One region of the Vibrio sp. QJM3NY_26 genome, then DNA from elsewhere that is predicted to be linked to it. Evidence: riboswitches for the same ligand, from Rfam matches in the RefSeq annotation. Region 1 holds a riboswitch; the other holds the start of a gene.

Region 1 (4,494 bases):
GCCTGAAGCAACAATGAAAGCGATCGAATACGCGAAGAAATACGATGTGCCTGTTGTTTTAACACTTGGTACTAAATTCGTTATTCAAGATGATCCAGAGTTTTGGAAAGATTTCCTTGAACAGCACGTAACCGTTGTTGCAATGAATGAAGACGAAGCAGAAGCCTTAACAGGTGAAAGCGATCCTCTTGCTGCTTCAGACAAAGCATTAGAGTGGGTAGACTTGGTTCTGTGTACAGCAGGCCCTGTTGGCTTATTCATGGCGGGTTATACTGAAGACGCGGTGAAGCGTGAAACTTCATTGCCGTTGTTACCAGGCTCGATTGCAGAATTTAACCGCTATGAGTTTAGCCGTCCTGCACATAAAGAGTTATGTGACAACCCAACGAAAATCTATTCGCATATCGCGCCTTACATGGGTGGTCCAGAAAAGATCAAGAATACCAATGGTGCAGGGGATGCGGCGCTGTCGGCTTTATTACATGATATGGCAGCAAATAAATATCATAAAGAAAATGTACCGAATTCTAGCAAGCACCAACATGCATTTTTAACGTATTCATCTTTCTCACAAGTTTGTAAATATTCAAACCGTGCAAGTTATGAAGTGTTGGTTCAGCACTCTCCTCGCTTGTCTCGCGGCCTTCCTGAAAGAGAAGACAGTCTAGAAGAAGCATACTGGGAAAGATAAGATATTTTTATCTTTTTCATTTATATTTCTAATAGTGAAATATAAAAAAGGCTCCGAAAGGAGCCTTTTTTGTTTCTGAATATATTGAAGCCGTAAATAATACTTTAGTCGACTTAATATTAATTCTATTGCTTAGTGTTTTATTGATTATTCACTTAGCAAACAGGATGCCTTAAAGAGCAAACTCTTCTAGAGATTTACCAGCATCTAGTTGTTCTTGGATAGCTGAAGGCGTACGGCCTTGACCTGTCCAAGTTTTCTCGTCGCCGTTTGCGTCTACGTATTTGTATTTCGCTGGGCGAGGAGCACGTTTAGCTTTAGTTGTTTTAGATTTTGCTTCACCAGAAAGTGCAGCAATAAGATCTGCAACATCAATTCCGTCTTTTGCAATTTGTTCAGCAATAGCAGAAAGCTTAGCTTCTTGTTCTGCTTTAGCAGCGCGTTCTTCAGCTTCAGACTCTTGACGCTCTTGTACAACAATAGTCAGCTTGTCTAGCGCTTCTTCAAGTTGCTCAAGAGTTAATTCACGTGAGAACGCACGAAGGCTGCGGATATTTAATAGTGTTTTTGTTAATTCAGACATGATATTTCCCATCAAGGTAAACTAAATAATCCTCCTAATAATAAACAGTGCCTAGGAATAAAACAAATAGTATTTCTTGTATTGGTTATTTAAATATAAAAGTGAGATGAATAGTTGAAAAAGAAACGACTCACTTTTGATGAATTTATAATAATTATTAAGATTATCTTAAAAATCGATATGTGACTGGTGGAGTAATTGCTATATGTAGACTATTTTTTTATTGATTAGTTCATTAACAAAAAGACATTTTTGTCGGAATGATATGTTGCATTGTTGCTCTTGATGGGTACAATTGCGGCTACCTGATGCGATGCTTTGGTTAATTTGTTGTTAAACTCTGGTTTGCACAGTTAATAATGTTATCGCACGTAGAGGCGCAATTATAAAAAGTAGTTTTCGTTGGGGTGATGCCAATGAACGGGAATGAAAGGTGTAATTGCCGAAGTAAATTGTATATCTAAACAATTTGCTGGGGTTGTGCTCAATAGGTACAACACTGCCATAGTCTTAATTTTAAACTATGGAGCGCTACTGTAGGGTTGGGTGAAGTGTTCACTTCCCTTTCGCTTAGTTCAACATGAGCTTGATAAACCGTATCAAGTTTGTCTGCAGTAGATCTCTAGCCAAATAAAAAACTGGTTTTTGAAGATCATGAATTTAATAGATTTTGCAACATCGCCTTTATCGCTGCTTCCTCCTTTGGTTGCATTGACTCTAGCTATTGTTACCCGCCGTGTATTGGTTTCCTTGGGTGTTGGTATCGTTATGGGTGCGATTCTACTTGCTGACTACTCAGTAGGTAACGCAGCTAGTTACGTGTTCACTAAAGCATCTGGTGTTTTCATCGAAGATGGTGGCATTAACACTTGGAACATGAGCATCATCGCATTCCTAATTATTCTCGGAATGACAACTGCATTACTCACACTATCTGGTGGTACTCGCGCATTCGCTGAGTGGGCACAGTCTCGTGTGAAGAGCAAACGTGGTTCAAAACTACTTGCTGCCTTCTTAGGCGTATTCATCTTTGTCGATGATTACTTCAACAGCTTAGCGGTAGGTGCTATATCTCGTCCTGTAACAGACCGCTTCTACGTATCTCGCGCTAAGCTAGCTTATATTCTAGATTCTACCGCTGCTCCAATGTGTGTGATTATGCCGGCTTCTAGTTGGGGTGCTTACATCATCACTATTATTGGTGGCATCTTAGTGACACACGGTGTGACTGAGTATTCTGCACTGGGTGCTTACGTTCGTCTTATCCCAATGAACTTCTACGCTGTGTTCGCACTATTAATGGTATTTGCCGTTGCATGGTTCGGTCTAGACGTTGGTAAGATGCGTGAACATGAGATTGAAGCCTCTCAAGGCCGTGGCTTTGAAGGCGACAACGATCAAAAGCAAGCGCACGATCTAAACGAAGAGCTAGACATTCAAGAGAGCGAAAACGGTTCTGTCTCTGATCTTGTTATGCCAATCGTATCGCTAATCGTAGCAACAGTTGCTGCCATGCTTTACACAGGCGGCCAAGCGCTGACTGCTGACGGTCAAGCATTTAACCTGCTTGGTGCGTTCGAAAATACAGATGTAGGCAAGTCTCTTGTTTACGGTGGTGTTTTAGGTCTGCTTGTTGCGCTAGCGACAGTGTTTAAGCAAAAGCTACCAATGTCTGATATCGCAAGAACAATGTGGATCGGTGCTAGCTCTATGTTTGGCGCTATCCTGATTCTTGTGTTCGCTTGGACTATCGGTTCTGTCATCGGTGACATGAAAACAGGTTCGTACCTATCATCTCTAGCAACGGGCAACATTGATTACCACTGGCTACCCGTTATTTTGTTCCTTCTTGCTGGCCTAATGGCGTTCTCGACAGGTACATCATGGGGTACGTTCGGTATCATGCTACCTATCGCGGGTGACATGGCTGCAGCCTCTGACATCGCGCTAATTCTGCCTATGTTAAGTGCGGTTCTTGCGGGTTCTGTATTTGGTGACCACTGTTCTCCAATCTCAGACACAACGATTCTGTCTTCTACCGGTGCTCGTTGTAACCACATTGACCACGTATCGACTCAGCTTCCTTATGCGCTGTCTGTGGCGTTCGTATCGTGTATCGGCTTCATCACTCTAGGTATGACATCATCAACTGGCATCGCGTTCGGCGCAGCGTCTCTAACGTTTGTGGCAGTATGTTTTGCATTGGCTTATTTCTCACGTTGTAAAATGTCGACGTGCAAAAGCTAATCATCACTTGATTGAATAATGAAAAGGGAGGCGTTTGCCTCCCTTTTTTTGTGCTCGTTAATTTAATTTTAAATTTCGTGAAAAAAGTTCGAATAAATGGTTGAAAAAGGGTGTCAGCTTAGTTAGTGTGGAGACAAGACAGCAAACAACCTAAGAGCCGATAAGTATGCGTAAATTAGTAATGAACATTCATCACCATCATCACCCTATCTAGTCTTTCGGGGAGATTTACGTATACCCGGGAGCAAGAATTCTCCCGGAGGTTAAGTCAAAGAATTTAGATTTAAACCCTCGGGACGACAAAGTCTTCCGAGGGTTTTTTAGTTTTAGCACTTTTAAATAATCAATAAATTCAAATATTTGCACAGGGATACAGCAATGCAGACACAACGCCTAAGAATCGCAATTCAAAAGAAAGGTCGCTTAAGTAAAGAGTGCCAAGATCTACTTAAAAAATGTGGTGTTAAATTTAACATCATGGGTGAGCAGTTAGTTGTTCATTCACTAAATATGCCAATCGACTTGTTACTGGTTCGTGATGATGACATCCCAGGTCTTATCATGGACGGTGTAGTTGACCTAGGTTTCATTGGCGAGAATGAACTAGAAGAAGTTCGCCTAGACCGTATCGCTCTAAACGAGCCATCGCAATTCAGCACTCTACGCCGCTTAGATTTCGGTGGTTGCCGCCTTTCTATCGCTATCAACAAAGATGAAGAATACAACGGCCCACAAGATCTTGCGGGTAAACGTATTGCGACAACCTACCCACAACTACTTAAAGCCTACATGGACGAGCAGGGTGTTGAATTCAGCACTTGTATGCTAACAGGTTCGGTTGAAGTTGCTCCTCGTGCAGGTCTAGCTGACGCTATCGCAGATTTGGTTTCTACAGGCGCTACGCTAGAAGCGAACGGCCTGAAAGAAACGGAAGTTATCTTCCAATCTAAAGCAACTCTGATTCAACGCACTG
Region 2 (4,494 bases), 850 kb from region 1:
TGCTTTCTACAGTAACCTGATTCTTGCGTATCAAGGATTGGGCGATCACAGTAAAGCAGAACAAATTCGTAGTGAAGCGAGCTTCTTGTTCCCAAATAGAGACTTTTCCAAGGTTCAATATAAGAAGATATCGGAAGCTGAAAATAATATTTCTTCTGCTAAATGACGCCAAGGAATCTAGAGTTAATTCACCATATTGACGTTTAGTCTAGACACAAAAAAGCGCACGATCTCTCGTGCGCTTTTCTTTTGAACTTGAGTTTATTGCCGCTATTTTAAAACGTCTTGCAACGCTTTTAAGCACAAAGCGACATTCTCTTTTCGAGCGCCATAACCCATTAAACCAATACGCCAAGCCTTGCCAGCCAAAGAACCAAGTCCCGCGCCAATTTCAAGGTTATATTCTTCTAGAAGTTGTGTTCTGATTTTGGCTTCATCGATTCCTTCAGGGAAATAAAGCGCATTGAGCTGCGGAAGACGACTCTCTTCATCAACCACAAACTTTAATCCTAGTGCTTCTACGCCTTCTTTAAGCTCTTGGTGCATCGCATGGTGACGTGACCACGCATTATCCAGGCCTTCATTTTTCAATAAAACCAACGACTCATGCAAAGCATACAGGCTATTCACGGGTGCCGTATGGTGGTAGCTACGCTTGCCTTCTCCACTCCAGTAACCCAGTACTAAGCTTTGATCTAGGAACCAGCTTTGTACCGGCGTTTGACGCGCCTTCATCTTCTCAACCGCACGTTGAGAGAAAGTCACTGGAGACAGGCCAGGAACGCAAGATAGACACTTTTGACTACCTGAATACACCGCATCGAGTTGCCATTCATCAACCAACAATGGCACACCACCTAATGACGTCACCGCATCCACAATCGACAACGCATCAAACTGACGAGCGACTGCTGAAATCGCTTGAGCATCCGATAACGCTCCAGTAGACGTCTCTGCATGCACAAAAGCGACAGCAACAGCATCAGGGTTTTCTGCCAATGCTTTTTCTACCTTTTCAACGGAAACGGGCTTGCCCCACTCGTCATCAACAAGGATCGCTTCACCACCACAACGCACAACATTCTCTCGCATACGCTCACCAAAAACGCCATTGCGACAAACAATCACCTTCTCACCGGGCTCAATCAAGTTAACAAAACAGGTTTCCATACCTGCACTGCCGGGCGCAGAAACAGCAATAGTAAATTCATTCTCTGTTTGGAATGCATACTTAAGAAGTTGTTTCAGTTCATCCATCATCGCGATAAATAACGGGTCGAGGTGACCAATAGTAGGACGGCTTAAGGCCTGTAAAACTTGAGGAGAAATGTCTGAAGGCCCCGGCCCCATTAACGTTCGGTGTGGCGGATAAAAGCTCTCGATAGCAGTAGTGAGTGTTAAATTAGACATGTACATCCCTTACGTTAATGTTGTGAACAATCCACCCTAAAGCAAATCGATACCGTCATCAATTAGCTAAAAGTATTGAGGTCACACCAGTGTCACATAATTGTTAAAATTATTTTTTAAATATCTCCAGTTACGGATTGACATTGTTACCGCAAACACGTTCAATGAAATGGCTATCTAGCAGAAGAGGAGCACTGCCCAGGCAGATGTTTTGTGGAACCGCATTTCCAATACAAAGCATCAAGGGGGAGCAGTGCCGAGATAATAAAAGGATGCAGGACCTTTATTATCGGTTGAGCGGGCTGAATCCCGGCAACTGTCGCCATTTCTATATGGTGAAGAGCTTCTGAGGTTACTATTCTAATAATTCCTCTCTTTTTGCTCTAAATACTCTCTTCGAAAAACATCGGACGTTGGATTACCCAACCGTAATTTTATTTTAGGAAGTCGTGGGAGATATATCGTGAGTGCATCTAATGTAGCTGGTTCTTTTAATGTCGCTAAGTTTGGTGGAACAAGTGTTGCCAACTTTGAAGCAATGAGCCGTTGTGCTGCCATTATTGAAAATAACTCGAATACGAAACTGGTTGTGAGCAGCGCGTGCTCAGGCGTCACCAACTTGCTGGTTGAACTAGCGAATGGTGTCCAAGACAAAACTCGTCGTCAGGAATTATTGACGCAATTGACTGACATTCATAACGCGATTCTTGATCAGCTAGCTGACCCAATTAGTATTGAAAAAGATGTGCACAGCATTCTCGATGACATTGCGAGTGCAGCCGAAGCGGCATCATTCCAAGCCAGTACTAAACTCACCGATCACCTAGTGGCATGTGGCGAACTAATGTCGACACATATCCTCGCTCAAATCATTCGCGAGCGTGGCACACCCGCTGTCCGTTTTGACATCAGAGAAGTGATGCGCACCAATGATGACTTCGGCAAAGCTGAACCACTGTTAAAAGATATTGCAGCCTTAGCTCAACAGAAATTGATTCCACTATGCCAACAGCAAGTTGTCGTTACCCAAGGCTTTATCGGCGCCGATAGCGAAGGTAACACCACAACGTTAGGTCGTGGTGGTAGTGATTACTCAGCGGCACTGATTGCAGAATCTGTACAAGCGATTGGTTTAGAAATCTGGACTGATGTTCCGGGCATCTACACCACGGATCCACGGATCGCATCGAAAGCATCCCCTATCCCAGAGATTAGCTTCAGCGAAGCATCGGAAATGGCAAACTTTGGCGCGAAGATCTTGCACCCATCGACTCTAGTCCCGGCACTACGCCACCAAATTCCGGTATTTGTCGGCTCGTCAAAAGCACCAGAGCTCGGTGGCACATGGATTCGTCAACAAGTTGAAAGCTCCCCTCTGTTCAGAGCGCTTGCCCTACGCTGCAATCAAACCATGGTTACGTTACGCAGCGCCAATATGTTCCATGCTTATGGCTTCCTCGCAAAAGTGTTCGAGATCCTGGCTAAGCATAAGATCTCTGTCGATCTTATCACTACCTCAGAGATCAGTGTCTCACTCACTCTCGATCAAACAGATACATCAGGTGGTGCTCCTCAGTTACCAGAAGCCGCTCGAATTGAGCTTGAAGAGCTGTGTTCTGTGGATATTGAACACGACCTATGCCTTGTTGCTCTTATTGGCAACAACATGAGTGAAAGCAAAGGCTATGCGAAGCAAGTATTCGGCACGCTTGAAGATTTCAACCTACGTATGATTTGTTACGGAGCGAGCCCACACAACCTGTGCTTCTTGCTTGATGAATCTGTCTCCAAGTTAGCGATTCAAAAGCTGCATCAAGAGCTGTTTGAATAAAACGATGGTTGCTCGATTAGTTTAAAATCACCAAACGACAGATACAAAAAGGGTTGCTCTTAAGCAACCCTTTTATTTTTACGAATCAAAGCCCGTCATAGATTCAAACTAGTTAATGTTTGGACCTAACCACTTCTCAGCTTCCAACATATCCCAACCTTTACGATCAGCATAGCTATCCACTTGATCCTGTTGAATCTGAGCAATCGCAAAGTATCGTGAATCAGGATGCGAGAAGTACATACCAGACACAGAAGCACCTGGCCACATCGCATAACTAGTTGTTAGTGACATGTCGATCGCTTTTTCAACATCCATCAACTCCCACAACGAACCTTTTTCAGTATGCTCAGGACAAGCTGGATAACCCGGAGCTGGACGAATACCTTGGTACTTCTCTCGAATCAAATCGTCATTAGACAAATCCTCATCAGGCGAGTAACCCCAAATGTCCTTTCTCACTTCTTTATGCAGGTATTCAGCGAACGCTTCTGCCAATCGATCAGCCACAGCTTGAATCATAATCGCGTTGTAGTCATCACCATTGGCTTTGTATTCATCAGCAAGTTCTCTCTCACCAATACCACCCGTCACCGCAAAGCCACCAATCCAGTCCGCTTTACCGCTATCTTTCGGCGCAATGTAATCTGACAAACAGTAGTTAAAACCTTTTGGCTTTTCGGTTTGTTGACGAAGGTTGTGCAGAACCTTTAATACCTCGGTACGAGATTCATCGGTATACACTTCAATATCATCACCAACACTGTTCGCTGGGAACATAGCGCACATACCACGAGCTTCAAGCAACTTCTCTCTTTGTACTCGATCCAATAAATCATTGGCGTCTTTAAATAAGCGCTTCGCCTCTTCGCCTACTTCTTCATGATCAAAAATTGCCGGGTACTTACCAACCAAAGACCACGTCATAAAGAATGGGGTCCAATCGATGTACTTACGTAAAGTAGCGACATCAAAATCCTTGAAGATGTGCACTCCTGGCTTAGCGGGTGCTGGCGGAGTGTAAGCATTCCAATCAATGGCCACTCTGTTAGCACGCGCTCTCTCAAGCGAGACTGGCTTAGTGCGCGGCTTCTTGCGGTTGTGTTGATCACGAACGCGGTCGTAATCTAGAACCAACTTCTCGACGAATGCGGGCTTCAATTCATTAGATAACAATGAGGTACATACACCAACAGCACGTGATGCGTTATTGACATAAACAACGGGCTCAGAATAGTTCTGTTCAATTTTAA

The links. A riboswitch is a leader RNA that binds a small molecule or an ion and turns the genes downstream of it on or off. The one in region 1 is predicted to bind lysine.
Region 2: it holds a riboswitch for lysine, as region 1 does, so the genes downstream of both, lysC (lysine-sensitive aspartokinase 3) here and AC3CH4_RS05295 (Na+/H+ antiporter NhaC family protein) in region 1, are expected to answer to the same signal.

What each region holds. Positions count from the first base shown of each region.
Region 1 is NZ_CM173515.1:1,174,198-1,178,691, forward strand. Features, by position in the region: gene AC3CH4_RS05285 (inosine/guanosine kinase) at 1-691, shown strand, start outside; gene AC3CH4_RS05290 (H-NS family histone-like protein) at 864-1,274, opposite strand; lysine riboswitch at 1,639-1,816, shown strand; gene AC3CH4_RS05295 (Na+/H+ antiporter NhaC family protein) at 1,929-3,521, shown strand; His leader region at 3,711-3,846, shown strand; gene hisG (ATP phosphoribosyltransferase) at 3,900-4,494, shown strand, end outside.
Region 2 is NZ_CM173515.1:324,306-328,799, reverse strand. Features, by position in the region: gene AC3CH4_RS01505 (PglL family O-oligosaccharyltransferase) at 1-166, shown strand, start outside; gene AC3CH4_RS01500 (pyridoxal-phosphate-dependent aminotransferase family protein) at 271-1,410, opposite strand; lysine riboswitch at 1,587-1,764, shown strand; gene lysC (lysine-sensitive aspartokinase 3) at 1,874-3,241, shown strand; gene metH (methionine synthase) at 3,350-4,494, opposite strand, start outside.